DNA from 2 places in the Micromonospora sp. NBC_00421 genome. Region 2 is predicted to be linked to the other one. Evidence: predicted binding sites of a transcription regulator. Region 2 holds the regulator's gene; the other holds the start of a gene.
What was found. The regulator HrcA, encoded in region 2, represses chaperone genes, less so after heat shock. The targets are predictions, from matches to a motif close to GGTTNGCACNCTCNNNNNGAGNGTGCNAACC.
Positions count from the first base shown of each region.

Region 1: the regulator HrcA is predicted to act here: its motif matches at 8,847-8,877, upstream of groL (chaperonin GroEL).

Region 1 covers NZ_CP107929.1:6,349,177-6,364,600, reverse strand. Annotated here, with positions in the region: gene OHQ87_RS27285 (FAD-binding oxidoreductase) at 1-1,335, shown strand, start outside; gene OHQ87_RS27280 (hypothetical protein) at 1,368-1,874, opposite strand; gene OHQ87_RS27275 (glycerol-3-phosphate dehydrogenase/oxidase) at 1,957-3,783, opposite strand; gene OHQ87_RS27270 (S8 family serine peptidase) at 4,446-6,911, shown strand; gene groL (chaperonin GroEL) at 7,024-8,646, opposite strand; gene OHQ87_RS27260 (hypothetical protein) at 8,925-9,896, opposite strand; gene OHQ87_RS27255 (cold-shock protein) at 10,168-10,371, opposite strand; gene OHQ87_RS27250 (GNAT family N-acetyltransferase) at 10,595-11,125, shown strand; gene paaN (phenylacetic acid degradation protein PaaN) at 11,290-12,963, opposite strand; gene OHQ87_RS27240 (GNAT family N-acetyltransferase) at 13,016-14,035, opposite strand; gene thrC (threonine synthase) at 14,306-15,424, opposite strand, start outside.
Region 2 covers NZ_CP107929.1:52,854-68,277, forward strand. Annotated here, with positions in the region: gene OHQ87_RS00215 (aminoglycoside phosphotransferase family protein) at 1-264, opposite strand, end outside; gene OHQ87_RS00220 (DUF4240 domain-containing protein) at 456-992, shown strand; gene lepA (translation elongation factor 4) at 1,080-2,957, shown strand; gene OHQ87_RS00230 (GlsB/YeaQ/YmgE family stress response membrane protein) at 3,204-3,491, shown strand; gene OHQ87_RS00235 (GlsB/YeaQ/YmgE family stress response membrane protein) at 3,792-4,079, shown strand; gene OHQ87_RS00240 (sugar ABC transporter substrate-binding protein) at 4,406-5,695, shown strand; gene OHQ87_RS00245 (carbohydrate ABC transporter permease) at 5,692-6,678, shown strand; gene OHQ87_RS00250 (carbohydrate ABC transporter permease) at 6,675-7,505, shown strand; gene OHQ87_RS00255 (MOSC domain-containing protein) at 7,550-8,191, shown strand; gene OHQ87_RS00260 (hypothetical protein) at 8,217-9,080, opposite strand; gene OHQ87_RS00265 (enoyl-CoA hydratase-related protein) at 9,178-9,960, opposite strand; gene hemW (radical SAM family heme chaperone HemW) at 9,980-11,203, shown strand; gene OHQ87_RS00275 (DUF4870 domain-containing protein) at 11,304-11,924, opposite strand; gene hrcA (heat-inducible transcriptional repressor HrcA) at 12,162-13,184, shown strand; gene dnaJ (molecular chaperone DnaJ) at 13,258-14,403, shown strand; gene OHQ87_RS00290 (16S rRNA (uracil(1498)-N(3))-methyltransferase) at 14,645-15,379, shown strand.

The sequences.
Region 1 (15,424 bases), 940 kb from region 2:
CCGGATCTGCTCCGGCTGCACCGACGCGACGAGGCGGACCTCTGCGCCGCCGGTACGCCGCTGGTGGTCGTCCGCCCCCGGGACACGTCGGAGGTGGTCGCGGTGGTCCGGGCGGCGGCCCGGTACGGCGTACCCGTGGTGCCGCAGGGGGCGCGGACCGGGCTGGCCGGCGCGGCGAACGCGGTGGACGGCGCGGTGGTGTTGAGCACGGTCGCGATGACCGAGATCCGGGAGATCGACCCGGTGGCCCGGATCGCCGTGGTGCAGCCGGGTGTGGTGAACGCCACGCTGGCCGGGGCGGTCCGGGCCCAGGGGCTCTACTACCCGCCGGACCCGGGTTCCTGGGAGTCCTCCACCATCGGCGGCAACGTCTCCACCAACGCGGGCGGCATGTGCTGCGTCAAGTACGGGGTGACCACCGAGTACGTCCTCGGGCTGGAGGTGGTGCTCGCCTCCGGCGAGGTGCTGCGCACCGGCCGGCGTACCGCCAAGGGGGTGGCCGGGTACGACCTGACCCGGCTCTTCGTCGGCGCGGAGGGCACCCTCGGCGTGATCACCGAGGTGACCGTGTCGTTGCGGCCGGTTCCCGAGGAGTCGCTGACCATGGTGGCGGTCTTCGCCTCGACCGCCGAGGCCGGGACGGCGGTGGCCGGCATCGCCGCGCAGGGGCTCACCCCGAGCCTGCTGGAACTGCTCGACCGGACGCATCTGCGGGCGATCGAGGCGTACCGGCCGATGGGGTTGCGGACCGACGCCCAGGCGCTGCTGCTCGCCGCCGCCGACACCGGTCCCCGGGCGGCGGACGACCTGGCCCGGATCGCCGAGGTCTGCACGGCGGCCGGCGCCGAGGAGGTGTACGCGGCGACCGACGCGGTGGAGGCGGCGGCGCTGCTCCAGGCCCGTCGGCTGGCCCACCCGGCAATGGAGAAGTTCGCCGCCGACACCTACCCGGACGGCAACGGCGGCCTGATCATCGACGACGTGGCGGTGCCCCGGGGGGCGCTCGCCACGCTGCTGGACGGGGTGGCCCGGATCGCCTCCGAGTGCGAGGTGCCGATCGGGGTGGTCGGCCACGCCGGGGACGGCAACCTGCACCCGAACATCGTGGTGGACCGGGCCGACCCGGCCAGTCTGGCGCGGGGCCGACGGGCCTTCGACGAGATCATCCGGCTCGGCCTGGAGCTGGGCGGCACGTGCACCGGAGAGCACGGCGTCGGGCTGCTCAAGCGGGACTGGCTGGCCCGGGAGGTCGGCCCGGTCGGCATGCGGGTGCACCAGGCGATCAAGGCCGCGCTCGACCCGGCCGGGCTGCTCAACCCGGGCAAGGTGCTCTGAACCGACCCGCCGGGCGGCGCGGCGGGGTCGGCTCAGCGGGTGGGTTCGGCGGGGGTGGCCTGGGTGAGCAGGAGCAGGATCTCGCCGGCCACCGCCGGTCGTTCCTCACCCGGGCAGTCCTGCGAGGTGATCAACCCGGCCGTGGTGAGCAGGCTGGACGTCAGCGCGTCGATGCAACTCGCCCGGTACTGGCGCGCCTGGTCGGTCTCCTGGGCAAGCCGTGGGTCGGCGAGCAGCCTGTGCAGGCGTTGCACCTGCTCGGGGTCCAGGGAACCGGTCGAGGTGACCCCGTCCCCGGCACAGTCGTCGCACTCCCACCGGCCGTCCGGTTCGACGGTCAGCGACCGCAGTGGACCGTCCTCGCCGAGCTTCTGCACCAGGCTGACCCGGTTGGCGGTCGCCCCCGGGGATGTCGTTCCGCTCCCGCCCTCCGCTGTGGATCCGCCGTCCCGGTCGAAGATCGCGCAGCCGGCCAGGGCGACCGTCAGGACGGCAACGGCGGGGACGACGAGCGCGCGCGACCACTGAGGGGGAACCACGCGCCGGAACCTATCCCACCCGGGTGTCGTCCGGAACCGGCCGACCGGGCCGGCACCGGCAGGGGGAACGGCCCGGGAGCGGTCAGCGGGAGGAGGTCGGGAGTTCGGCGTGGCCGCCCTCGGCACCGTCGACACCCCGGTCGGCGGCGAAACCCCGGACGTCGGGCGCACCCAGCCGGGCCGCGTCGGCGGTCGCGTCGTCCGGCATGAGCTGGGATTCCCGCTCCGCCTCGACCCGCGCCCGGTAGTGCGCGACCTCCCGTTCCCGGATGGCCCCGTCCCAGCCGAGCACCGCGCCCATCAGCTCCGCCGTGTGCCCGGCCGAGTCGAGGCCCCGGTGGGTCGTCTCGAAGGAGATCCGGGTACGCCGGGTCAGCACGTCCTCCAGGTGCAGCGCCCCCTCGGCCCGGGTGGCGTAGGTCACCTCGGCGGCCAGGTACTCGGGTGCACCGGCCAGCGGTGAGGCGAGCAGTGGGTCGGCGGCGATCAGCGCCAGCAGTTCCAGGGTGAGCGTGCCGTACCGCTCCAGCAGGTGCTCGACCACGCCGACCGGCATCCCGTGCCGGCGGGCCAGGTCGGCCCGGTCCCGCCACATCGAGGCGTACCCGTCGGCGCCGAGCAGTGGCAGGTCGGCGGTACGCGAGGGTCGTACGCCACCGAGCCGGTGGGCGGCCCGGTCGACCACGTCGGCGGCCATCACCCGGTAGGTCGTGTACTTGCCGCCGGCCACCAGCAGCAGCCCGAGCATCGGTTCGAAGACCGCGTGTTCCCGGGAGAGCTTGGAGGTGGAGTCGGCCTCGCCGGCCAGCAGCGGGCGCAGCCCGGCGTAGACGCCCTCGATGTCCGCACCGGACAACGGCCGGTCCAGCACCGTGTTCACCTGGTCGAGCAGGTACCTGATGTCGCGGGCGGAGGCGGCCGGGTGGGACCGGTCGAGCCGCCAGTCGGTGTCGGTGGTCCCGATGATCCAGTGCCCGCCCCACGGGATGACGAAGAGCACGCTTGTCGCGGTACGCACGATCAGCCCGGTCTCCCCGGTGATCGCCGAGCGGGGCACCACCAGGTGCACCCCCTTGGACGCCCGGACCCGGATGCCGGGACGCAGCCCGACGTCGTTGAGCATCCGGGACATGTCGTCGCTCCACACGCCGGTGGCGCCGATGACGGTACGGGCGCGTACCTCGAACTCGGCGTCCGGGGAGTCGGCGGGTGCCTCCAGGTCGCGGACCCGGACCCCGGTGACCTCCCGGGCCTGCCGCACCAACCCGACGGCGCGGGCACTGCTCACCACGGTGGCACCCAGGCTGGCGGCGGTGCGGGCCAACGTCACCACCAGCCGGGCGTCGTCGACCTGGCCGTCGTAGTAACGGATGGCCCCGGCCAGCGCGTCGGCGCGCAGACTGGGGAAGACCCGGCGGGCGCCCTCGCGGCTCAGGTGCCGGTGCAGCGGCATCCCCCGGCCGGTGCCGAAGAGCCCGGCGAAGGCGTCGTAGGCGGCCACCCCGGCGCCGTAGTACGAGCGGCGGAACAGCCGGGCCGGCAGGTCGCGCAGCCCCTTGCCGGCGGGGAGCGGGATCAGGAACGGGACCGGCCGGACCAGGTGCGGGGCGAGCCGGGTGGCGAGCAGGCCCCGCTCGGTCAGCGCTTCGTGGACCAGGTGGAACTCCAACTGCTCCAGGTAACGCAGACCGCCGTGGATCAGTTTGCTGGACCGGCTGGAAGTCCCGGCCGCGAAGTCGCGGGCCTCGACCAGGGCGACCTTGAGCCCCCGGGAGGCGGCGTCCAGCGCGGCACCCGCGCCGGTCGCCCCACCCCCGATGACCAGCACGTCGAACCGTTCGGCCCGGAGCCGACGCAGGTCCGCGACGCGGCGCTCGGGAGAGAGTTGACCAGCGGCGGCTCGGGTCACATTGGGGTCACGCACCCGTCCACCGTAACCCGCCCGACCCCACCCGCAGCAGGCCCGGAGCCGGAGCCCACCGAGATCCGCACCGACCCCCTGACAACACTGAGTAACGGATATCCGAAGTCAACCCGGTTACCCTCCGCAGTCGAACCCCTGGCCACCTCCACCCCCACCGCACCCCCTCACCCCAGGAAACCAACACTCTGAACAGCACGATCTCCACCCCCGGCCCACCCTCAGCATTCCGCCCTCACATCCTTTGCTCTGCTGCTCGCTACGCACCACGCACTTTCGGTAACTGTCGCGTTGATGGCAGCAGAGCAAAGGACTCGAAGGGATAGGGTCGCGCCTCCTCTCGATATGACTATCCGTAACCGTCAGGGTGAAGCAGGCGGGGCGGGAAGCAGGCGGGGCGGGAGATGCGACGAGGGGGTTCAGCGGCCACACGGCCACCACCGGCGCCGCCGAACGAGCGGATCGGCGACGCCCGGCTGGCGAGCGGGAGGGAGGGAATCGGCGACGCCAGGCTGGTGGGAGGAAGCGGATCGCGCAGGTCAGCGTTTCCGGATCGGTATTAGGCGGTTTCCGGGGTGGGTGGTGGCGGCGAGGCGATCCATCGGACCGGCACCTCCGTCGGGCAGCGGGGTGCGTCGTACTGTTTCCGGATGCTGGCCGACGCACCTCCTCCGCCGGGCTACCGCCCCCCGCCGCACGCCGGCCGTCCGTCCAGCCCGTGGCCGGTGGTGGCCGCCTCGCTGGTCGGCGGCTGGACGGTGGCGCTCACCGCGCTGCTCCAGGTGGTCGGCTGGTCGGTCGAGCAGTTGCAGGTGGCCGCGGGATGGGACCGGTGGGGGTGGCTCTGGCCGGCGCTCAGCCTGGCCACCGCCCTACTGGTCGGCCTGCCGGCGCTGTTGCTGGCCCTGCTCCCCCGCTCGGCCCGGGTGCGGACCGCCGGGCGTGGGTGGCTCGGTGCCGCACTCGCCCTGATGGTCCTCGGATCCCTGCGGGCACTTCCGCAGGTGCACCACGAGCTGTACCTGGCTGCACTTGCCGCAACTGCGACGCTGCTCGCGCTGCTGACCACCCGCCTGTCCGGTCCGGGCACCCCACCCCACACGGACCCCACCCAGCAGACCACCCCGATCCCACAGGACGGTCGTGGCCGGCGCGGAGTGGCGGACGGTGTTGGTCGGCCCCGGGCGGTCACCCTGCTGACGATCACCGCCGGACTGGCCCTGCTGCTGCCCTGGGTCTGGCTCGGCGCACTCGGTGGCCTGCTGGAGACGGTGCTCGCCGCGCTAGCCGCGACGGCGGTCGGCCTGCTGGCCGGGGCGCTGCTGGACGACCGGTTCTGGTCCCCCTTCACCGGTCACGGGCCACCCCGGTCCGCCCGTACCGTGCTGGCCGGCGGTCTGGTCGCCGGGGTGGTCCTGCTGCTGCTCGTGGCCGGCACCGGCCAGTCCGGCGCCCAACTTCCCACCCTGTTGTTCGTCCCGCCTGTCGGTTTCGTGCTGGGCGCGTGCCAGGTGGCGGCCCGGCGGGCCGGCGCACCCGCCGGGGTCGCGCCGGTCCGCTGGCTGGTCGGCCTGGCGGTGTTCGGCCCGCTGGCCCTCACCGACCCGGAGGAGATCTCGATCCTGCTGTCCACCACCCGCGACGTGCCGTACTGGGTCGCGGTCGGGACCGGCGTCGGGCTCGCCGTCGCGGTCTTCCTGGCCATCGGGTACGGGGTGCTGCTCGCCCGGCCGCGCGGGCGCGCCCCCAGCCGGCTGGTCGCCGCGTCGAGCGCGGCCGTCCTGCTGCTCACCGTCGGCGTGGTCGAGGTGACCGCCGGCCGACCCGGCCTCTACGGCGAGCGGCTGCTGGTGGTGCTCCACGAGCAGGCCGACCTGTCCGGCCTTCCTGCGGGTACGCCGGGCCGCGCCGGCCGGGACGCACGGACCGCCGAGGTCTACCGCCGGCTGGTCTCCACCGCCGAGCGTACCCAGGGCGCGTTGCGCCGGGACCTGGCCCGACTGCACCTCGACCCGACGCCGTACTACCTGGTCAACGCGATCGAGACCGACGGCGGCCCGGCGGTACGGGCGTGGCTCTCCGCGCGGCCCGAGGTGGCCCGGGTGCTGGTCAGCCAGCGGCTCCGGCCGTTGCCCGCACCCGCGCCGGTCAGCGGGGGCGATCGGCCCGCGCCGACCGGCCCGGAGTGGAACATCCGGATGCTCGGTGCCGACCGGGTCTGGTCGGAGCTGGACGTCACCGGGGCCGGGGTGGTGATCGGCAGTTCGGACTCCGGGGTCGACGGCACCCATCCGACGCTGGCCGCCGGCTTCCGGGGCGGCGACGACTCCTGGTACGACCCGTGGGACCACACCCGCGCCCCGACCGACACCGGCGGCCACGGCACCCACACCACGGGCAGCGCGGTGGGGCGCGACGGCATCGGGGTGGCCCCCGGCGCGCAGTGGGTGGGCTGCGTCAACCTCGACCGCAACCTGGGCAGCCCGGCGCACTACCTGGACTGTCTCCAGTTCATGCTGGCCCCGTTCCCGGCCGGCGGAAACCCGTTCACCGACGGGCGACCGGAGCGGGCACCGGACGTGCTCACCAACTCGTGGGGGTGCCCGCCGGTGGAGGGCTGCGACCCGGGTGCGCTGCGTCCGGCGACAGCCGCGCTGGACGCCGCGGGCATCCTCGTGGTGGCCGCCGCCGGGAACACCGGGCCGGACTGCGGGTCGATCGTCGACCCGCCGGCACCGTACCCGGACGTGCTGACGGTGGGTGCGGTGGGCCGGGACCGGGCCGTCACCGAGTTCTCCAGCCGTGGTCCCGTCGCCGGCGGGGCGACCAAGCCGGACCTGGTCGCCCCGGGGGCGGAGATCCTGTCCGCGATGCCCGGCGGCGGCTACGCCACCCTGGACGGCACCTCGATGGCCACCCCGCAGGTGGCGGGGGTGGTGGCGTTGATGTGGTCGGCGAACCCGGCACTCGTCGGTGACCTGGCCCGGACCCGGAGCATCCTGCGGGACACCGCTCAGCCGGCCGGCCCCGCCGACCTCAGTTGCGGTCCGGTGGCGGCGTCGACCGGTGCCGGCCTGGTCGACGCCTACGCGGCGGTACGGGCAGCCCGGCGCTGACCGCTCCGCCTCCCCGGGGACCGGCTCCCCGGACGGAACGGAACCCCGGTCACGAAGACGGAAAGGGGCGGACCGCTTGCGCGGCCCGCCCCTTTCGGCGTTGGAACTGGACTCAGAAGTCCATGTCCCCGCCACCCGGGCCAGCCGGGGCGGCCGGGGTCTTCTCCGGCTTGTCCGCCACGACGGCCTCGGTGGTGAGGAAGAGCGCCGCGATCGACGCGGCGTTCTGCAGCGCCGACCGGGTCACCTTGGCCGGGTCGATGATGCCCGCGGCCAGCAGGTCGACGTACTCACCGGTGGCGGCGTTGAGGCCGTGACCCGCTTCGAGGTTACGGACCTTCTCCACCACGACGCCGCCCTCGAGGCCGGCGTTGACGGCGATCTGCCGCAGCGGGGCGTCCAGCGCGACCTTGACGATGTTGGCACCGGTCGCCTCGTCGCCGACCAGGTCCAGCTTGTCGAACGCGGTCTTGCCGGCCTGCACCAGCGCGACGCCACCACCCGGGACGATGCCCTCCTCGACGGCGGCCTTCGCGTTGCGGACGGCGTCCTCGATGCGGTGCTTGCGCTCCTTCAGCTCGACCTCGGTGGCCGCGCCGACCTTGATCACCGCGACGCCGCCGGCCAGCTTGGCCAGCCGCTCCTGCAGCTTCTCGCGGTCGTAGTCGGAGTCGCTCTTGTCGATCTCGGCCCGGATCTGGTTGACCCGGCCCTGGATCTGGTCGGCGTCGCCGGCACCGTCGACGATGGTGGTCTCGTCCTTGGTCACCACGACCTTGCGGGCGCGGCCCAGCATGTCGAGGCCGACGGCGTCCAGCTTGAGGCCGACCTCCTCGCTGATGACCTGGCCACCGGTGAGGATGGCGATGTCGGCGAGCATGGCCTTGCGGCGGTCACCGAAGCCCGGCGCCTTGACGGCGACCGACTTGAAGGTGCCCCGGACCTTGTTGACGACCAGGGTCGCCAGGGCCTCGCCCTCGATGTCCTCGGAGATGATCAGCAGCGGCTTGCCCGACTGCATGACCTTCTCCAGGATCGGGAGCAGGTCCTTCACCGAGGAGATCTTGCTGTTGACGATCAGGAGGTAGGGGTCGTCGAAGACGGCCTCCATACGCTCCGGGTCGGTCATGAAGTACGCGGAGATGTAACCCTTGTCGAAGCGCATGCCCTCGGTGAGCTCGAGCTCCAGGCCGAAGGTGTTGCTCTCCTCGACGGTGATGACGCCTTCCTTGCCGACCTTGTCCATCGCCTCGGCGATGATCTCGCCGACGGTGCTGTCACCGGCGGAGATGGAGGCGGTGGAGGCGATCTGCTCCTTGGTCTCTACGTCCTTGGCGAGCTGGGACAGCCCCTCGGAGACGCTGGCCACGGCAGCCTCGATGCCCCGCTTCAGGGCCATCGGGTTGGCGCCGGCGGCCACGTTGCGCAGACCCTCGCGCACCAGGGCCTGGGCCAGGACGGTCGCCGTCGTCGTGCCGTCACCGGCGACGTCGTCGGTCTTCTTGGCGACCTCCTTGACCAGCTCGGCGCCGATCTTCTCGTACGGGTCCTCGAGCTCGATCTCCTTGGCGATGCTCACACCATCGTTGGTGATGGTGGGGGCACCCCACTTCTTCTCGAGCACCACGTTGCGGCCCTTCGGGCCGAGGGTCACCTTCACGGCGTCGGCGAGCTGGTTCATGCCCCGCTCGAGGCCGCGGCGAGCCTCTTCGTCGAACGCGATCATCTTGGCCATACGGTGTTGTCCTCCTGGACACTCACGGGCCACCCGGGTGTTGTGCCCCGGACGGGCCGCCTGGTGTACGCACCTTGGGGACGTCGCCACCTGGCGACGACGACGTCCTCCTCGGTCGGGCCGGACAGCCCGCGACGACCGGCCTCGTGCCACCCGACGCCATCGAGACGCCGGTGTGACCGTGGCCCTACCGCCCCGACCATTGGCACTCAGCGTATGCGAGTGCCAATGACTTGTTTAGCACTCTCCCCTGCCGAGTGCAAGCACGATCGGGCCGGTCAGCCGAGTTCCGCCGCCAGTCGCGCGGCGTTCACCGGCCCCTCCTGCGCCCGCTGCTCGGCGTACGTGACGACCAGGCCGACCAGCTGCACCAGGTAGACCGGCACCACAAGCACCGCGCTCACCAGGATCACCGCCACCGCACCCACGGCGGTGCCGGGAGCGGTGAACGGGTCGGTGCCGAACGGCAGGGTGCCTACCGACTCCACCACCCCACCGAGCACGCTGCCGAGGATCGCCACCAACGCGACCAGCGCCACCCGGCCGAGCACCATGCCCAACCGGTCGTGGAACATCCGGAACGAGCGGCCGATCGGGTTCTGCCCCTCGAACAGGTAGACCGGGCCGGCCAGGGCGAGGGCGAAGGCGAGGTAGATGCCGGGCAGCAGGCAGAGGCAGAAGCCGACCCCGACGAGCAGCCCCATCACCAGCATCCAGCCCCACAGCCCGAGGCAACGGCGGGCGCCGTAGCGCAGCGCGCCGGGCAGGTCGGTCGGCTGACCGGCGGCCTGCCGGGCCACCACCCAGGTGCCGCCGGCCCAGCCGATGCCCTGCACCACCCCGAACGCCAGGGCGACAAGCGCCACCGAGGCACCGTAGATCGCCAGGTCACTGAGGTACCCGTCGGGAAGCGAGCCGTCGGCGGGCAGCGATTCGGCGTTCGGGCCCATGCCGAGCGAGAGCAGCGACACGGCCACCGCCGGCACCACCTGGGTGAGCAGCATCAACGGCAGCAGGATCCGCCAGCCCCGGCGCAACGCCCCGGTGCACCGGGTGAACCAACCGTCCAGCCCGGCGTACGGCGGGTTGACCAGCGGGTCCTGCGGACCCCAGGGACCGCTCCCGGCGTACGGCGGGAGACCACCGCCCGGCGGGTAACCGCCACCCGGCAGGTAGCCCGGATACGGGCTGCCGACGGCGGGCGGCTGGTTGCCGGGACCCGGGTAGCCCCAGCCCGGCGGGCCAGCCACGGACGGACCGTACGGCGGCTGCCCCGGCGGCGTCCCTGCGGGCTGCTGGCCGGACGGCGACCCCCAGGAGGGCTGTCCGGACGGCGGCCCCCACGGTCCACCCGGGGACCCGGCAGCGGGGTCGGGTGGACCCGAAGGTGACTGGTCGGTCATGAACCCTCCTCAGCGAGGACGCCTGGACGGTTCACGATCTTGCCCGGCGCGCACCCCCGGCGCCATCCGTCCCGCGGACTGACCGACCGGTGGGACCGGGCGTCCGCGCGGTGGGAGGTCAGGCGATGACGCGGACCCGTTCGGCCTGCGGGCCCTTCTGCCCCTGGGCGATCTCGAACTCCACCCGCTGACCGTCGTCCAGCGCCTTGTAGCCGTCCATCTCAATGGCGGAGAAGTGGACGAAGACGTCCTGCCCGCCGTCGACGGCGATGAAGCCGTAGCCCTTTTCGGAGTTGAACCACTTGACGGTGCCCTGTGCCACGGTGCACTTCCTCACTCTGCGCGGCGCTCCACAACCCCGGGATGCCGGCGGACCGACAGCGGAGAACCACCGTTTCGGCGGTCGGTGAAGGCCGCTGAATCGGTGACCGAAATCGCACGCTACACGAGGAGTGACGACAGCGCACGACCACAAATAGGCCCAAATCAGACGGGTATCGACCCGGTCACCCATCGGCTTCCATCACTGGGGTATGCATGCGCACATGACCCACGCCCCGGCCCTGTCGGCGACCCGGCCGGCCCCCGTGCACCGGGTGCGCCCGCAGGACGCCGCCCGGATGCGGGCGCTGCGGCTGGAGATGCTCGCGGATGCGCCGCTGGCCTTCCTGGAGACCGTCGCCGAGGCCGCCGCCCGCCCGCACGCCCAGTACGCGGCCCGGATCGCGTACGTCTCCCAGGGGTGCCACACCGCCCAGTTCATCGCCGACCCGGGCGGCCGGCTGGTCGGCCACGCCGGTGGCACCGTCGCCCCCGACGAGCCCGACATGACAGTGGTCTACGCGGTCTACGTGGCCCCCGCCTGGCGCGGCACCGGCCTGGTCGGCGCGCTGATCGACGAGGTCGCCGCCTGGTCCCGCGCCTGCGGCCGGCCACAGCTCATGCTGGAGGTGGTGGTCGGCAACGACCGGGCCTACCGGGCCTACCACCGACTGGGCTTCACCGACACCGGCGTACGCGTCCCCCACCCCAAACTCCCCGAGCTACGCGAACTCCAAATGCGCCGCCCCGCCTGACCCACCCCCACCCCCACCCCCACCCCAGTCGCCCCGCCCCGGTGATCAAGAGGTTTACGTCAGTCTGAGGGATTGAATTGACGTAAGCCTCTTGATCACCGAGCACCCCACGCCCGCCCCAGCACCGGGGGCGGGGGCGGGCGGGGGGTGGGGGCGGGCGGGGGTTAGGCCGGGCGGCGGGACTGGACGATGCGGAAGCGGCTCGCCACGTAGGCGCCGTCGGTGAGGGCGGCGTTGGCGGCCGGGTTCGCGCCGCTGCCGTGGAAGTCCGAGAAGGCGGCGGACTGGTTCACGAAGACCCCGCCGGTCAGGTTGGCCGACAGGTGCACCCCGACGTCGATCGCGGCGGCCTCGACGGCGTCCAGCACCGCCTCGTCGGTCGAGTAGACGGCGGCGGTCAACGCGCCGGACTCCCCCACGGTGGACCGGAGGATCTCGATGCTCTGTGCGGTCGAGTCGGTGGCGATGACGAACGAGATCGGCCCGAACCACTCCCGGCCGTAGACCTCGGTGTCGGTGGCGGCGAGCTTGACCACGGTCGGCGTCCGGACCACCGCGTCGGGCAGCGACGGGTGGGCGACGGTACGCGACTCCAGCACCGGCTGGCCGACCTTGGTGACCTCGTCGAGCCGTTCCAGCACCCCGTCGTTGACGATCGCGCCGGTCAGCTCGACCCCCCGGGCCGGGTCGGCGGTGAGCTTGCCGATGGTGGCGGCGATGCCGGCGGCCACCTCGTCGAAGCTCTTGTGCCCCTGGTCGGTGGCGATACCGGCGGCGGGGATCAGGATGTTCTGCGAGGTGGTGCACATCTGCCCGCTGTAGAGGGTCAGCGTGAAGCCCAGGTTGCGGCACATCCCGGCGAAGTCGTCGGTGGAGTCGATCACGACGGTGTTCAGGCCGGCCTTCTCGGTGTATACCGTCGCCTGCCGGGCATTGGCCTCCAGCCAGTCGCCGTACCCGGTGGAGCCGGTGAAGTCGACGATCTTCACGGCCGGGTGCAGGGCCAGCGTCGAGGCCAGCTTCTCGCCGGGGGCCTCGGGGGCGAGCAGCACCAGGTCGGGGTCGAAGCCGGCCTCGGCGAGCACCTCCCGGGCGTACCGCACGGTGATGGCCAGCGGCAGCACCGCCCGCGGGTGGGGCTTGACGACCACCGGGTTGCCGGTGACCAGCGAGGCGAACAGCCCGGGGTACGAGTTCCAGGTCGGGAAGGTGTTGCAGCCGATCACCAGGGCCACCCCGCGCGGGACCACGTGGAACGTCTTGGTCATCCGCAGCGGGTCGCCCTTGCCGGCGGCCTTCTCCCAGCCGGCCGTCGCGGGGTGCCGGGTCATCTCCGCGTACGCGTAGGCGATCGCCTCCAGGGCCCGGTCCAGCGCGTGCGCGCCGCCGGCCTGGAAGGCCATCACGAATGCCTGCCCGCTGGTGAACTGCACCGCGTTGGCCAGCTCGAAGATGTGCCGGTGCAGCCGGTCGAGGATCTCCAGGCAGACCCCCACCCGGGCCTGCGGGCCGGCGTCGCGCCAGGCCGGCAGCGCGGCGGAGGCGGCGGCGACCGCCTCGTCCGCGCCCGGGTGCGGGTACCGCACGTCCAGGGCCACCCCGAACGGGCTCGTCTCGGTGGCCACCCGATCGCCCGCGCCAGGCTGGTCGAGCGGAAAATCACCACCGAGGTACGCCTCGAAGGCGGCCTTCCCGTCGGCGGCAGCGGTCTCGCCGTACACCCGGGGGCTTGGCGATTCGGGGTAGGCGGACCAGTACCCGCGCTCCGTGATCGCGGTCAGCGCGCGGTGCAGGGTGTCGGCGTGCCTGTCGTACAGCGGGTGCGGGGTCTCCGTCATGCCCGCCATCATGCAACAGATGTCGACCAGATCAGTAGGGGCGTGTCACAGTTCAGATGGTCAACTGCCACTCCGTGGACCCGGCCGCCGGCCGGAAACCGAGCTGTTCGTTGATCGCGATCATGTGGGTGTTCGCCGCCGCGTTGTAGGTGTCGATCACTTCCAGCTCCGGCTCGTACCCCAGGGTGTGTTCAAGGTTCTCGGCCTTGCAGAGCAGGCCGAGCCGGTGCCCCCGGTGGGCCGGGTCGACGATGGTGATCTGCTGCCAGGCGTGCCGGGTGGTGTTCGCGGCCAGGCTGAGCAGGCTCCACGCGATCAGCCGGCCGGACGCCTCGTGCACGGCGCCGACGCTGTACCGGCGGACCCCCCGCGCGTCCAGGGCACGTTCCATGCCCCGGATCCACTCGGTGTCCACCCGCTGCGGCTCCCACTCCAGGTCGCCCAGGGGGGCGTCGGTCATCAGCCGGCCCTCCAGGTCGGCGACGTCGGCGACGTACTCCTCGGGCGGATGGTCCCGCCAGCGGACCGTGCGGTAGCCGGCGGCGGCCGCCCGCGCCTCGGCCAGCAGGCCCGCCAGCCGGGCGTGGTCGAGCGTGGCGACGTCGAGCCGGCGGCGGACCTCGGCGAGCGCCGCCTTCGCACCGAGCGCCGCCGCGAAGGCCGCCCCGGGCAGTTCCCGGTCCGGCTCGCCGGGCAGTGCGGCCCGGGTCGCGCCGACCATGCGCTTGCAGCCGGCTTCCCCGAGCAGCCGCCGGGCGTGGCCGAACAGCGCCCGGCCGACCCCCCGCCGCCGGTACGCCGGATCGACCACCAGTTCGATGCTGGCGTTCTCGGTGTTGTCGAGCAGATGCAGGGTGAGCCGGACCAGCCCGACCGGCACCCCGTCGAGACGGGCCACCGACCACCGGGCGTCCAGGCCGGGCATCGGATGCCGCAGCGCTCCCTCGAACCGACGCCGGCACAGCGGCGGCAGGTCCGGTTCGTCAATCGCCTCGGCCGTCGCCGCGATCCGGTGGACCACGTCGAGGGTCGGCTGGTCGTCGGGATCAATCGGCGTGATGTCAAGGGCCACGCCGCAAGTCTTCCTGGGGACGACGAAGGGGGCCAGCGGATTTCCGCTGGCCCCCTTCGGAGGTTGGTCGGGAGGGACGTTCGCACAACGCCTCCGGCGTTGGGTCGCAAGAACTTGAAAAGTCTCCGGCGAAAGCCCTCCCGCACGGAGCATCTTGCGCCGTCCGGTTCCTGCCGTCAAGTCCTTCCCGGCGGGTTTCCGCCACTCACCGCGAAAACCCGGTCACCCAAAGATCCACTTTCCGCCCCGGGCCGCTTCCGCCCGGCCCGCTCAGGAGAGCAGGCCGGCGTCGCGGGCGGCCCGCAGGGACGGCTTGATCCGGTGGGTGGGGCCGACCTGCCCGGCGACCGCGTCGATGGTCTTCAGCCCCTCGCCGGTGTTGAAGACGACAGTCTCGGCGGTCGGGTCGAGCCGGCCGGACTCGACCAGCTTGCGCAGCACCGCCACGGTCACCCCGCCGGCCGTCTCGGCGAAGACACCTGTGGTCCGGGCCAGCAGCCGGATGCCGGCGCGGATCTCGTCGTCGTCGACGTACTCCATCCAGCCGCCGGTACGCCGCACCGCCTCCAGGGCGTACAGGCCGGCGGCCGGGTCGCCGATGTTGAGCGACTTGGCGATGCCTGTCGGCCGGACCGGGGTGATGACGTCGGTGTCGGCGTGCAGGGCGGTGGCGATCGGGTTGCAGCCGGCCGACTGGGCGCCGAACACCTTCCAACCCCCGGCCGGCGCCTCGACCAGACCGATCTCGACCAGCTCGGTGAACGCCTTATCGATCTTGGTGAGCAGTTCACCGGAGGCCATCGGGATGACCACCTGGGCCGGGATCCGCCACCCGAGCTGCTCGGCCACCTCGTACCCGAGGGTCTTGGAGCCCTCGGCGTAGTACGGCCGGACGTTGACGTTGACGAAGGCGGTGTCCTCGAACTCGTCGGTCTCCACCAGCTCGCCGCAGAGCCGGTTCACGTCGTCGTACGAGCCGTCGATGGCGACCAGGTCGCCGCCGTAGACGGCGGTGGTGATCACCTTGCCCTGCTCCAGGTCGCCGGGGATGAAGACGACCGAGGGAACTCCGGCGCGGGCGGCGTGGGCGGCCACCGAGTTGGCCAGGTTGCCGGTCGAGGCGCAGGCGAACCGGCGGAAGCCGAGCGCCCGCGCGGCGGTCAGCGCCACCGAGACGACCCGGTCCTTGAACGAGTGGGTCGGGTTGGCGCTGTCGTCCTTGATCCAGAGCGGCGCGCTGATGCCCAGCTCTGCGGCGAGCTGCCCGGCGGCGACCAGCGGGGTCAGCCCGGGATCGAGGGTGACCCGGGTGGCCGGGTCCTGGCCTGCGGGGAGCAGTGCGGCGTACCGCCAGATGTTCTGCGGGCCGGCCTCGATCTGCTCCCGGGT
Region 2 (15,424 bases):
CCGGTCGAGGACGGCCAGCTCCCGGGCGTACCAGTCGGCCAGATGCCGTTGGCGGGTCAGGTCGGCGGCCTTGACGAAGACCCGGCTGCCGGCGGCCGTCTCCAGCACGGCGGCGAAGCCGCCGGTGAAACCCGCGGTGGCGGTCCGGGCCGTGACCACCGTCGCGCCGAGTCGGGCGGTGACTGCTTCCCGCAGGCCGTCGGGCAGGTCACGCCAGTCGGGTCGCACGGCGGTCTCGTGGTACGGCGGCAGCGTCGCGGACACCCCCTCATCGTGCCCGGTCCGGCCCGAGATCGGCTCGCCCGGTCCGGCCCGAGATCGGCTCGCCCGGTCCGACCCGAGGTCGGGAACGTCCCGAGGTCGGGAACGTCCCGAGGGTCGGACCGGTTCGGCCCGAGGTGGGCGGGGGACGGGTTCGGCCCGAGCCGGGCCGGGGTCTGGGAGACTGCGGGGCCATGAGGACCGATGAGTTCTGGCAGTTGATCGACCAGGCCCGGAGCGGGGCCGGGGGAGAGGCGGACGCGGTCGCCGCCCGGGCGGTCGCGCTGCTCGCCGAGCGCACCCCGGAGGACATCGTCGGGTACGCACACCATCAGCAACGGGTGTTGGCGGCCTCCTACCGGGTGGACCTGTGGGGAGCGGCGTACCTCATCAACGGGGGTGCCTCCGACGACGGGTTCGAGTATTTCCGGGGCTGGCTGATGACCCAGGGCCGGGCGGTCTTCGCCGCGGCGGTGGCGGCTCCGGACTCGCTGGCCGAGCTGCCCCGGGTCCGGTCGGCCGCGCTCAGCGGCGAGGAGTTCGAGTGCGAGGACATGCTGGCGGTGCCGTGGGACGCGTACCGGAAGGCGACCGCCAGCGACCTGCCGGCGGAGCGCGACAGGGTGCCGGTGCCCGACCTGAACGACTTCTGGGACTTCGACGACGAGGAGGAGGCCCGCCGTCGGCTCCCGAAGCTCGCGGCCCTCTTCGTCGAGCCACCCGAGGAGTGACCGGACCGGGTTCGGAGCGACGTGGGAACATAGAGGGGGCCGGCGGCGCGTCGGCCCGCTCACGTCAGCCGACCAGAACGGACCGCTGTGCCACCGACGCTCGATCCCGGCGCGAACGCTCCTGGTGCCACCGACCCGGCGCGCATCCGGAACTTCTGCATCATCGCCCACATCGACCACGGGAAGTCGACTCTGGCCGACCGGATGTTGCAGCTCACCGGCGTGGTCGACCCCCGGCAGATGCGCGCGCAGTACCTCGACCGGATGGACATCGAGCGTGAACGCGGCATCACCATCAAGAGCCAGGCCGTCCGGATGCCGTGGACCATCCGGGAGGGCGAGCGGGTCGGTGAGCAGGCCGTCCTGAACATGATCGACACCCCGGGTCACGTGGACTTCACCTACGAGGTGTCCCGGTCGCTGGCCGCCTGCGAGGGCGCGCTGCTGCTTGTCGACGCCGCGCAGGGCATCGAGGCGCAGACGCTGGCCAACCTCTACCTGGCGCTCGAGAACGACATGCGGATCATCCCGGTGCTCAACAAGATCGACCTGCCGGCCGCCCAGCCCGAGAAGTACGCCGAGGAGCTGGCCCACCTGATCGGCGGTGATCCGGCCGACTGCATCAGGGTCTCCGGCAAGACCGGGGTCGGGGTGCCGCACCTGCTCGACGAGATCGTCCGGCAGTTCGCCGCGCCGGTCGGCGACGCCGACGCCCCCGCCCGCGCAATGATCTTCGACTCGGTCTACGACGTGTACCGGGGCGTGGTCACCTACGTCCGGGTGATCGACGGCCGGATCAGCGCCCGGGACCGGATCAAGATGATGTCCACCGCCGCGGTGCACGAGCTGCTGGAGATCGGCGTCATCTCGCCCGAGATGGTCAAGGCCGACGCGCTCGGCGTCGGCGAGGTGGGCTACCTGATCACCGGGGTGAAGGACGTCCGGCAGTCCCGGGTCGGTGACACCGTCACCATCAACTCCCGGCCGGCGACCGAGGCCCTCGGCGGCTACAAGGACCCGAGGCCGATGGTCTACTCCGGCCTCTACCCGATCGACGGTTCGGACTACCCCAACCTGCGTGAGGCGCTGGACAAGCTCAAGCTCAACGACGCCGCCCTCGACTACGAGCCGGAGACGTCCGGGGCGCTGGGCTTCGGCTTCCGCTGCGGCTTCCTCGGCCTGCTGCACCTGGAGATCATCCGGGAGCGGCTGGAACGGGAGTACAACCTCGACCTGATCTCCACCGCCCCGAACGTGGTCTACCGGGCCATCACCGACGACGGCCAGGAGATCGTGGTGACCAACCCGAGCGAGTACCCCACCGGCAAGATCGCCGAGGTGTACGAGCCGGTCGTGCGGGCCACCGTGCTCACCCCGAACGACTACGTCGGTGCGGTGATGGAGCTGTGCCAGGGCCGGCGGGGCAGCCTGCTCGGCATGGACTACCTCTCCGCCGACCGGGTGGAGCTGCGCTACACCCTCCCGCTCGCCGAGATCATCTACGACTTCTTCGACCAGTTGAAGAGCCGCACCAAGGGCTACGCCTCGCTTGACTACGAGCCCTCCGACGAGCAGGCGTCCGACCTGGTCAAGGTGGACATCCTGCTGCACGGTGAGCCGGTGGACGCGTTCAGCGCCATCGTGCACAAGGACAAGGCCTACAACTACGGCACGTCGATCGCGGCGAAGCTGCGCAACCTGATCCCGCGCCAGCAGTTCGAGGTGCCGATCCAGGCGGCGATCGGCAGCCGGGTGATCGCCCGGGAGACCATCCGCGCCATCCGCAAGGACGTGCTCGCCAAGTGCTACGGCGGTGACATCAGCCGTAAGCGCAAGCTGCTGGAGAAGCAGAAGGAGGGCAAGAAGCGGATGAAGATGGTGGGCCGGGTGGAGGTCCCCCAGGAGGCCTTCATCGCCGCGCTCTCCTCGGATTCCGGCGACGCCAAGCCGGCCGGCAAGAAGTAGGCGGGGCCCTGCCTCCCTGGCGTACGGGTGAATTTTTTGTGTCCCGGTGTTGCTCGCACGGGCCGATGCACCCCCGCTGAGCTGGGCGGACATCGACGGTCGGTAAACCGACGCACCGTCGTCGCATCGACGTTCGGCGACAAGTGTGGCGGTGAGTCGGTTTGGGTTTCCGGCCGGTCGGGAACCTAGCTCTCACGACAGGAACCACACATACCGTGTGACTCAATCTTGAGGAGGAGGGCGACCGTGGAGTTCACCGTCTGGGGCATCATCACCGCGCTCGTTGTTGGTCTCATCGTCGGCGCTCTGGGCCGTCTGGTCGTGCCGGGCCGCCAGAACATGCCGATCTGGCTGCACCTGCTGATCGGCGTGGGCGCCGCGCTGCTGGGCACCGTGCTGGCCCGGGCGATGGGCATCGCCACGGAGACCGCCGGTATCGACTGGACCGAGCTGCTGGTGCAGGTCGTCGTCGCCGCCATCGCCGTGGCCCTGGTGGCCGGCGTGGGTCGTCGCCGCGGCGTCTCCCACCGGTAACAGCCGTACCGCTCAGCGGGCGCCCGCACCCCTCGGGGTCGGGCGCCCGCTCGCGTCTGTCCCGACCGTGGTCGCCACCGGCCTTCCCGCCGTGCAGCTCGTCCCGCGTCGCCGCAGCTGACCGGAGGGGGCTCGTCCCGCGCCGCCGCAGCCGGCCGGAGGGATCGACCGCCGGTAGTGGGATCTAGACCGGATCGTTACCGGAACCGGTTTCGCGATTCTCCGCTTCGGGAACCTTATCGATCACCACAGCAACAACAACTCATCGAATGACATATCGACAGAAGAAGGAGGACGGTCGTGGAGTTCACCGTCTGGGGCATCATCACCGCGCTCGTCGTCGGCCTCATCGTCGGCGCGCTGGGCCGCCTGGTCGTGCCGGGTCGTCAGAACATGCCGATCTGGATGCACCTGCTGATCGGTGTCGGCGCCGCGCTGCTGGGCACCGTGCTGGCCCGGGCGATGGGCATCGCCACGGAGACCGCCGGTATCGACTGGACCGAGCTGCTGGTGCAGGTCGTCGTCGCCGCCATCGCCGTGGCCCTGGTGGCCGGTGTTGGCCGGCGTCGGGGCGTCAGCCACCGCTGACCCGTCCGCCGGTCGGTGACCGGTCGGCACGTACCACCAAGCGGATGCCCGCTCCCCGGTTCGGGGGGTGGGCATCCGCTTGTCCTCGTGTCCACGGCTCGAGCCCGACAGGGCCGTCGTAGGCCCTCCTCAGGGGCCTCCGCCTGCGATACGGTCGCCTCGCCGGGCATCCGCGGCGGCCGCCGTCGGCACCCTCGCGGCACCCGCCGTCACCATCGGCGACGGTCTGCCGGCCGGGACGGGAACCGCCCCCTGTCGTAAAGGAAATTTTCCTACTAGGGTGCGGCTAAGAAGGTAAGTGCCGGACGGCGCGAGGGAGAAGTGGCGTGAACAGGTGGAAACGGCTGGCTCCGGTCACCGCCGTCGTGGCCTCGGCCGCGATGGTGCTCGCCGGCTGCGGTGGTTCAGGCGACGACGAAGCCGCCGACGACAGCAAGCTGACGGTCTGGATGATGGGCGAGGGCAGCGCCGCCCAGACGGCGTTCCTCGACGGCGTCGAGACCGAGTTCCAACAGCGGCACCCCGACACCGACGTGGTGGTCCAGTACGTCCCCTGGCTGGAGGCGCCGAAGAAGTTCCAGGCGGCGCTCGCCGGCGGCGAGGGCCCGGACGTCACCGAGCTGGGCAACACCGAGACCCAGGGCTGGGCGGCCCAGGAGGCCCTCGCCGACGTCTCCGGCCGGTTCGGCGACTGGGCCGACGGCAAGGACGTCCTGCCGGACCTGGTGCGCAACGCCCAACTCGACGGCAAGCAGTACGGCGTCCCCTGGTACGCCGGCGTGCGCGCCATCTACTACCGCACCGACTGGTTCGCCGAGGCGGGCGTGCAGCCGCCGAAGAACTGGGACGAACTGGTCTCGGTCGCCAAGGCGGTGCAGGCCAAGAAGCCCGGCACCTACGGCATCGCCCTGCCCGGCAACTCCGAGCTGCCCTTCTACTCCTTCCTCTGGGGTGCCGGGGGCGAGATCGCCACCGACCAGGGCGGCACCTGGAAGTCCGGTTACACCAGCCCCCAGGCACAGCAGGCGGTGAAGTTCTGGACCGACCTGGTGACCGTACACAAGGTCGCCCCGCCCGCCGCCGCCGCCTGGAACGAGATCGACGCCCGCACCCAGTTCGCCACCGGCAAGGCGGCGATGGCCTTCGCCGGAAGCTGGCAGGCCGGCGCGATCAAGAAGGACAACCCCGAGATCGAGAAGGTCTGGGGCACGTTCCCGATCCCCGGCCCGGACGGCAGGCCGGCCCCGGCCTTCGCCGGCGGCTCCGACCTCGCCCTCTGGCGCGACAGCGAGCGGCAGGACCTGGCCTGGGACTACCTGACCGTGCTGCTGAACAAGAAGAACGCGCAGACCTTCGCCGGCAGTCTCGGCTTCTTCCCGGTCTACGCCGACCTCGTCCGGGGCGGCGACTACGCCGACGACAAGCTGATGGCGGCGTTCGCCAGCACCATGCAACGCACCCGGGTGACCCCGTTGACTCCGAAGTGGGTGGAGGTCAGCCGGACCCGAACGGTCACCCAGGCGATGAACAGCTCGGTCATCAAGGGTCAGAAGTCGGTCGAGCAGGCCACCGCCGACGCCGCCGCCGAGATGGAAAGCATCCTCAACGCCAAGTGAGCACTCTGACCGAGCGCACCGGGGCGGCCGCCGCGCGGGAGACCCCCGTACGGCGGCGACGCCGGGTGGACCGCCTGCCGTACCTGCTCCTGCTGCCCTGCCTGGTGGTCATCGGGGTGCTGCTGCTCTGGCCGCTGGGCCAGGTGGTGGCGATGTCGTTCTTCAAGCTGGACAACGTCCGGCAGTTGCGCGGCGACCGCGAATGGCCGTTCGTCGGGTGGGCCAACTACACCCAGATCCTCGGCGACCCGTTCTTCCGTACGGTGCTGCGCAACACGGTGCTCTTCGCGGCGGCGAACGTGCTGCTGACGATGGTGCTGGGCACCCTGGTCGGGCTGCTGCTGCACCGGCTCGGCCGCAGGATGGCCACCTTCGTGGCCAGCTGCGTGATGCTGGCCTGGGCCACCCCGGCGCTGACCGGCACGATCGTCTGGAAGTGGATCTTCGATGACACCTCCGGCCTGGTCACCTGGGCGTTCAACGCCCTGCCGGACGGGCTGTCGCAGGCGCTCTTCGGGCGCACCGACTGGTCCGGCTACGGCTGGTTCAACTCGCCGCTGCTGTTCTTGGCGATCCTGACCCTGGTGGTGGTCTGGCACTCGTTCCCGTTCATCGCGGTGAGTGTGCTCGCCGGGCTCAAGAGTGTGCCGAGCGAGCTGCACGAGGCGGCCCGGGTGGACGGGGCCGGCCCGTGGACGGTGTTCTGGAAGATCACCTTCCCGCTGCTGCGGCCGGTCTTCGGCATCCTGGTGGTGCTCTCCACCATCTGGGACTTCAAGGTGTTCACCCAACAGTTCGTGCTGGCCGGCGGCACCCAGGACCGGCCGACGTTCATGCTCGCCATCTACTCGTACGCCGAGGCGTTCTCGCCGCCGCCGAAGTACGGCGTGGGTTCGGCCGTCGCGGTCATCCTCACGCTGATCCTGCTGCTGGTGACCGGCCTGTACGTCCGGATGGTGCTCAGGCAGGAGGACGGGTCGTGAAGAAGGTCGCCCTCAACGGCGCGGGCCTGCTGGTGGCGCTCTTCGCCGCGTTCCCGGTCTACTGGATGGTCGCCACCTCGCTGAAGCCGAACCGGGAGATCTTCTCGGCCACCCCCCGGCCGGTGCCGGCCCACCCGACCCTGGAGCACTACCGGGAGATCCTCACCGGCAACCTGATCCCGGGGGTGACCTTCGGCGACTTCCTGCTCAACAGCGTGCTTGTCGCGGGGAGCACGGTCGTGCTCAGCGGCCTGGTGGCGCTGCTGGCCGCGACGGCGGTGGCCCGGTTCCGGTTCCGGCTGCGGACCACCTTCCTGATCATGCTGCTGGTGGTCCAGATGATCCCGCTGGAGGCGCTGGTCATCCCGCTGTTCCTGATGATCCAGCGGCTCGGCCTCTACAACACCCTGCCCAGCCTGATCCTGACCTACCTGGGCTTCTCGCTGCCGTTCGCGGTGTGGATGCTGCGCGGCTTCGTCGCGGCGGTGCCGAAGGAACTGGAGGAGGCCGCCGCGATCGACGGGGCGAGCCGGTCGCAGATCTTCCGGAAGGTCCTCTTTCCGCTTGTCGCGCCAGGCCTGGTGGCGACCAGCATCTTCTCCTTCATCACCGCCTGGAACGAGCTGATCTTCGCGCTGACCTTCGTCAACGACCAGAGCCGGTACACCCTGCCGGTGGCGATGACCTTCTTCTTCGGTCGGGACGACACCGCCTGGGGTTCGGTGATGGCGGCCTCCACGCTCTTCACCCTGCCGGTGATCGTCTTCTTCCTGCTGGTGCAGCGGCGGATGGTCTCCGGCCTGGTGGCCGGCGCGGTCAAGGGCTGAGGCGCGGGGCCGTCGTCGGCGGGTGGTCGTCGTAGGCTGGGCCGATGACGGGCAGGGTGACGGCGGTGAATCTCGGCGTGGTGACCGAGGCGCAGTGGGCGGGCGGCGCGAGCGGGCGCAGCGGCATCGACAAGCGGCCGGCCGACGGCCCGGTGCCGCTGCGTACCGGCGGGGTGGCCGGCGACTTCATCGGCGAACGGGCCCACCACGGCGGCCCCGACCAGGCGGTCTACGCCTACGCGCAGGAGGACGCCGAATGGTGGGCGGCCGAGCTGGGCCGGGACGTCCGCCCCGGCGGCTTCGGCGAGAACCTGACCACCTGGGCGGTGGACGTGACCGGCGCGGTGGTCGGCGAACGCTGGGCGGTCGGCTCGGCGCTGCTCCAGGTCACCAAACCGCGCACCCCGTGCATGACCTTCGCCGGCTTCTGGGGGGTGCCCGACCTGATCAAGCGGTTCACCGTCCGGGCCGCGCCCGGGGCGTACCTGCGGGTGCTGCGCGAAGGTGAGGTCGGCGCCGGCGACCCGGTCGAGGTGGTGGACCGGCCGGCGCACGGGGTCACCATCGGCGAGGTGTTCCGGGCCATGAGCCTGGAACCGGAGCTGCTGCCCCGGCTGCTCACCGCCTCCGAACTGCCCGCGCCGACGATGGAGAAGGTCCGTCGCCGGTTGAACGTCGCCGGCTGACCGCACCGGCCCGCCGACCGGGCGGTCAGGTGCGGTCGGCGAAGACCTCGGCCAGCACCCGGGGCTCGGCGGCCCGGCCGTCGGCGACCTTCGCCCACCGGCCGTTGTCGGCGGTCCACTCCAGGCCGCCGAAGCGGACCCGCTTCACCCCGTGGTCGGGGGCGTGCGAGACCAGCCAGTGCGCGTACCGCCAGCCGTCGCGGGCGTCCGCGGCGGGCACCGTCACGTCGGTCAGTTCGGCCACCGCGCCGGCACCGGGCAACCCCCAGTCCAGGGTCAGGCCGCGGGTCAGCTCGGCGGTCGCCGCCTGCCCGCGCATCACCGGGGTACGCCCGACCGTGCAGGCCACCGCGCCGGTCGCCTCACCGAACAGGGCCCGCGCCAGCACCTGCGACTCGTCCGCCCACTTCTGGTAGGCCTGCGGGTACGCCGACCGCTGCACCGCCTGGGCGGCGTCGGTGACCTCCATCCGTTCCCAGCCACGGACCTTCTTCAGCGCCTTGTAGAACCGGTTGGCCGCGTACCGTTCGTCGCGGATCTGGTCCGGGGTGCCCCAGCCCTGGCTGGGTCGCTGCTGGAACAGGCCGAGCGAGTCCCGGTCACCGTGGGCGAGGTTGCGCAGCCCCGACTCCTGGTACGCGGTGGCCAGCGCGACCACCACGGCCCGCTCGGGCATCTGCCGCTGCATGCCGATCGCGGCGATGGTGGCCGCGTTGGCCATCTGGTCGGCGTCCAACTTCACGGTGCCGTCGGCCTGCACGGTGCAGGTGCGGCTGGCGGTGGGCAGCCGAAGCTGACCGCCGAGCTGACGGACTCCCCAGACCCCGAGCATGGCGAGCACCGCCACCACCACACCGGCTGCCACGAATGTCCGTGTTCGCACCCGCACCTCCTGTTTCAGGGTCGGAGCCAGCCTACGTCGTCATTCTGGGAGCCCGGGTCGGTCGACTGGTTCACGTTCCCGCGCGTAATCAGAAGAAACCAGCTCAATCCGTCGGTACCCAGGCCGCGTCCCGCCGCTCGCGGAAGGCAGTCACGCCCTCACGGCCCTCGGCGGACAGGAAGTAGCCGGTGGACCGGGCGGACAGTTCGGCGATCTCCGCCCGCAGGTCGGGGGCCGCCGGCCGGCGCAACAGCTCCTTCGTCCCGGCCAGTGCGCCAGGCGCTCCCCGGACCAGCGAGGCGCAGTACCGGGCCACCGCCGCGTCCAGCCCGTCGGCCGGCACGGCGGCGGTCACCAGACCCACCTCGGCGGCCCGCCGGCCGTCGAAGGTGTCCCCGGTCAGGTACAGCTCGGCGGCGGCCCGGGGGTGCAGCCGGGGCAGCACGGTCGCCGAGATGACCGCCGGGATCACCCCGATCCGCACCTCGGTGAAGGCGAACGTCGCCTCCTGCGCGCAGACCGCCAGGTCGGCCGCCGCGATCAGGCCGAGCCCACCGGCCCGCGCCGGCCCGGCCACCTTCGCCAGCACCGGCTTCGGGCACTCCCGGACCGCCACCAGCACGTCGCCGAGCATCCCGGCCGGCACCGACCCGCTGGCGTACGCCGCCGCCGTCTCCTTCAGGTCCGCCCCGGAGCAGAAGACCGGGCCGGTGTGGTCCAGCACGACCACCCGGACCGCCTCGTCGGCGACCGCCGCGGCGATCCCGGCCAGCAACCCGGTCATCAGCGCGGTGGACAGCGCGTTGCGGTTGTGCGGGCTGTCCAGGGTGAGGGTGGTCACCCCACGGGCCGTGGCGACCCGCACGAGTCGGTCGGGAGAGGTCATGCCGGGCACACTAGTGGCCATGCCCGGCGTCCTTCCAGATGGTGAGACCGTTCCCGTCGACGGTGCGCTGCCCGCCACCGCGCTGCGTGCCGTCGGCGCGCGCGGGTTCGGCGTGTACCTGCACGTGCCGTTCTGCGCCAGCCGGTGCGGTTACTGCGACTTCAACACATACACCGCCGCCGAGTTGGGCGGGGGTGCCGACCGCGAGTCGTACGCCGACACCGTGCTCGCCGAGTTGGCGCTCGCCGCCCGGGTGCTCGGCGACGCCCGACCGCCGAGGGTGGACACGGTCTTCGTCGGCGGCGGCACGCCGACCCTGCTGCCCGCCGACGACCTGGCCCGCCTGCTGGACGGCATCGACCGCACCTGGGGGCTGGCCGCCGACGCCGAGGTGACCACCGAGGCCAACCCCGAGTCGGTCACCCCGGAGTCGCTGAAGACCCTGCGGGCCGCCGGCTACACCCGGATCTCGCTGGGCATGCAGTCCGCCGCCCCCGGGGTGCTGGCGATCCTCGACCGCACCCACCGCCCCGGCCGGGCCGCCGAGGCCGCCCGGGAGGCCCGCGACGCCGGGTTCGACCACGTCAACCTGGACCTGATCTACGGTACGCCGGGGGAGCGCGCCGAGGACTTCGCCGCCTCACTGGAGCAGGTGGTGGCCGCCGGGGTCGACCACGTCAGCGCGTACGCCCTGATCGTGGAGGACGGCACCCGGCTGGCCGCCCGGATGCGGCGCGGCGAGCTGCCGTACCCCTCCGACGACGTGGCGGCGGACCGTTACCTGGCCGCGGAGGCAGCCCTCGACGCGGCCGGTTTCTCCTGGTACGAGGTCTCCAACTGGGCCCGCACCGAGGCCGCCCGGTGCCGGCACAACCTGCTCTACTGGACCGGCGCCGACTGGTGGGGCCTCGGCCCGGGGGCACACAGCCACGTCGGCGGGGTGCGTTGGTGGAACGTCAAACACCCCACGACGTACGCGCAGCGGCTCGCCGCCGGGCACTCACCCGGCCTGGCCCGGGAGGTCCTCACCCCGGCCGAGGCGCACATGGAGGACGTGATGCTGCGGCTGCGGCTGGCCTCCGGGTTGCCGCTTGCCGCGCTTGACGACGCCGGCCGGGCCGGTGCCGCCCGGGCGCGCGACGCCGGGCTGCTGGACCCCTCGGCCTATCCGCAGGGGCGGGCAGTGCTCACCCTGCGCGGCCGGCTGCTGGCCGACGCGGTGGTCCGCGACCTGCTGCCCTGAGCGCGCGACCCGGGCCGGTCCGTGGCGGTGCCGGGCCGGCGCACGACGGTGCCCGGCCCGGGGTGGTTCCCGGCCGGCCGGGGGAGCGGCCGACCGGGGCTCACTTGATGAAGCTGGTGGACATCGGGTAGCGGTAGGCCTGCCCCTCGTTGGCCTTCATGCCGGCGATGATCCCGAACAGGATCTGGATCACCACGACCGCGATGCTGGGCAGGAAGAGCAGGCACCAGCTCACGAAGAGCAGCACGAACGCGATGATCGACCAGAGGATCTGGAAGTTCAGCGCGGCCAGCGCCTGGGCCCGGACGGCCGGCGACTGCTGACCGCGTACCAGGTAGGCGATCAGCGGGGCGACGAAGCCGAGCGGACCGAAGCTGATCAGCGCACCGGCGGCACCGCCGAAGTGCGCGACAAGTGCCCAGGTCTTGTCCTCGTTGTTGGCGTAGCCACCGGCCGGGGCGCCGTACGCGCCGGCGGTCGGATATCCGCCACCGGCCGGGGGGTAGCCGCCCGGCGGCGGGTAGCCACCGGACGGACCGTAGCCGCCCGACGGCGGCTGGTCACCGGTGGGCGGCGGATACCCGCCGGGCGGGGGATACCCGCCCGACCCCGGGGCACCGGACAGTGGTGCGGTGGGTGGCTCGTATGGCGAGCCCTGGCCAGCGTTCGGGTCCGGCGGGTAGCCGTCCCCCGCGCCGGGCGGGCGAGGTGGTTCAGTCATGCCGCCACGGTAGGGGCTGCCGGCAAGGGCGCACCAGAGCGACACTGGTGAGGTTGGCCTCGACGTTCGGTCAGCGACCGCGCCGGCCGCCCGCCGGGGGCGGCCACACCGACGGTCCGTCGTTGATCATCGCGGCGGCGGTACTGCCGTCGTAGACTGGCACTCGCTACAGTCGAGTGCCAGAGCGGTTGCCGGGCGCAGCGGCTGCCCCGGTCGACGTGCATCAGGAGGTGGGAGATGGGTCTCGACGACCGCAAGCTCGCCGTGCTGCGGGCGATCGTCGAGGACTACGTCGCCACGCAGGAACCCGTCGGCAGCAAGACGCTCGTCGAGCGGCACCAGCTCGGGGTCTCCCCGGCCACCGTCCGCAACGACATGGCGGTGCTGGAGGAGGAGGGCTACATCCGGCAGCCGCACACCAGCGCCGGCCGGGTGCCCACCGACCGCGGCTACCGCCTCTTCGTCGACCGGCTCTCCCGGGTCAAGCCGCTCAGCCCGGCCGAGCGCCGGGCCATCGAGCGCTTCCTGGTCGGCGCGGTCGACCTGGACGACGTCGTGCACCGCACCGTGCGCCTGCTGGCGCAGCTCACCCGGCAGGTCGCCGTGGTGCAGTACCCGTCGCTGGCCCGCTCGTCGGTGCGGCACCTGGAGCTGGTGCCGATCTCCACCACCCGGCTGATGCTGGTCATGATCGCCGACACCGGGCGGGTGGAGCAGCGGCTGGTCGAGCTGCCCGCGCCGGTGCCCGCCGACGACGTCACCGACCTGCGCCGGTTGGTCAACGAGAAGCTGGTCGGCAGCCGGTTGTCCGACACCCCGCCGTTGGTCCAGGCGCTTGTCGAGGAGTCCGCGCCGCACCTGCGCGGTGCCATGACCACCCTCTCCACCGTGCTGCTGGAGACCCTCGTCGAGCGCACCGAGGAGCGGCTGGCGCTGGCCGGCACCGCCAACCTCACCCGGGGCGGCCTGCTCGACTTCCAGGGTTCGCTGCGTCCCATCCTGGAGGCGCTCGAAGAGGAGGTGGTCCTGCTCAAGCTGATCGGCGAGGCCGAGCCGAGCACCACCCGGGTGCTGATCGGCGACGAGAACGAGATCGACAACCTCCGCGCCGCCTCGGTGGTCAGCACCGGGTACGGCCCGGGCAGCACCATCGTCGGCGGGTTGGGTGTGCTCGGCCCGACCCGGATGGACTACCCCGGCACCATCGCCACGGTGCGGGCCGTGGCACGCTACGTGGGCGAGCTGCTGGCCCAGAACTGACCAGTCAGGGCCGACGGCCGGCTCCGGCCGCCGACCGGCGCAACGCGAGACGAACATGAGGACACGGAACGCAGTGGCCAGGGACTACTACGGCATCCTCGGCGTGAGCCGGGAAGCCTCCGACGACGAGATCAAGCGCGCCTACCGCAAGCTGGCGCGGCAGTTCCACCCGGACGTCAATCCGGACCCGGAGGCACAGGAGAAGTTCAAGGACATCAACGCCGCGTACGAGGTCCTGTCGGACGATCGGAAGCGGCAGATCGTCGACCTGGGCGGCGACCCGCTCGCCCCGGGCGGCGGGGGTGCCGGCGGCCCGGGTGGCCCCGGTGGGGCGGGCCCGTTCGTCGGTTTCCAGGACATCATGGACGCCTTCTTCGGCGGCGCCGCCGGTGGCGCACGCGGACCGCGCCCGCGTACCCGGCCGGGTGCCGACGCGATCCTGCGGCTGGAGCTGGACCTGCACGAGACCGCCTTCGGCGTCGAGGCCCCGATCACCGTCGACACCGCCGTGCTCTGCACCACCTGCTCCGGGGCGGGCACCGCAGCCGGCACCCACCTGGCGACCTGCGAGGCGTGCGGGGGCCGGGGCGAGGTGCAGTCGGTGCAGCGGACCTTCCTCGGCCAGGTGGTCTCGGCCCGCCCGTGCACCGTCTGCCAGGGCTACGGCACCACCATCCCGCACCCCTGTCCCACCTGCGCCGGCGACGGCCGGGTGCGGACCCGCCGCTCGCTGACCGTGAAGATCCCCGCCGGGGTCGAGGACGGCATGCGCATCCGGCTGGCCCAGCAGGGCGAGGTCGGCCCGGGTGGTGGCACCGCCGGTGACCTCTACGTCGAGATCCACGAGCGCCCGCACGACGTCTACTCCCGCAAGGGCGACGACCTGCACTGCCGGGTCACCGTCCCGATGACCGCCGCCGCGCTGGGCACCCGGCTGACCATCAAGACGCTGGACAGCGAGGAGACCGTCGACGTCAAGGCCGGCACCCAGCCGGGCAGCACGCTGCGGCTACGCGCCCGGGGCGTACCGCACCTGCGCGGCACCGGCCGGGGCGACCTCTACGTCCACCTCGACGTGCGTACCCCCACCAAGCTCGACGCCGACCAGGAGAAGATGCTGCGGGACTTCGCCAAGACCCGGGGCGAGGAGGTCGCCGAGCTGAGCAAGCAGGGCGGTTTCTTCTCCCGGATGCGCGACGCCTTCAACGGCCACGCCTGACCGGCCCGTTCGGGCTCGCGCCTGATCGTTCCGGTCGGGGTCGGGCTGTCGGGGTCGGGCCGGCGCTGCCGCGTCGCTCCGGTCGGGGTCGGGCCGGCGCTGCCGCGTCGCTCCGGTCGGGGTCGGGCCGGCGCTCCCGCTCCCGCTCCCGCTCGGGGTCGGGGTCGGGGTCGGGGTCGGGGTCGGGTGATCGTGGGACCAGCCCCGACCGGCTCAGGCTCGGCCGGTTAGCCTGATTGTCGTGTCCGCGTCGCTGTTCCTGGTCGAATCGCTGCCCACCGCCGACCAGTTCACCCTGGACGGCCCCGAGGGGCACCACGCCGCCACCGTGCAACGGGTACGCGTCGGCGAGGAGCTGCTGCTCGCCGACGGCCGGGGTGGCACCGCCGGCGCCGTGGTCACCGCCGTCGCCCGGGGCACCCTCGACCTCACCATCACCTCCCGGGGGTACGTCGACGCGGACGTCCCCCGGCTGGTCGTGGCGCAGGGCATCGCCAAGGGGGACCGGGGCGAGCTGGCAGTGCAGGCGATGACCGAGGTCGGGGTGGACGAGATCGTGCCCTGGGCGGCGTCCCGCTCGGTGGTGCAGTGGCGCGGTGACCGGGGCGTACGGGCCCGGGCGAAGTGGGCGGCGACGGCCCGGGAGGCGGCCAAGCAGGCCCGCCGGGCGCGGCTGCCGGTGGTGGCCGGAGCGCCTGACGAGTCGACCGCCACGGTGGCCAGACGGATCGCCGGGGCGGCAGCGGCGTTCGTGCTGCACGAGGAGGCCGACGAGCGCCTCACCGCGGCGGAGCTGCCGGCCACCGGCGAGATCGTCCTGGTCGTCGGGCCCGAGGGCGGCATCGCCCCGACAGAGCTGACCACCTTCACCGAGGCCGGCGCCCACCAGGTACGCCTCGGCCCCTCGGTCCTACGTACCTCCACCGCCGGCGTGGCCGCCCTCACCGTCCTAGCCACCCGCCTCTCCCGCTGGTAAATCCCCCACCCCCACCCCCACCCCGGTGATCAAGAGGTTTACGTC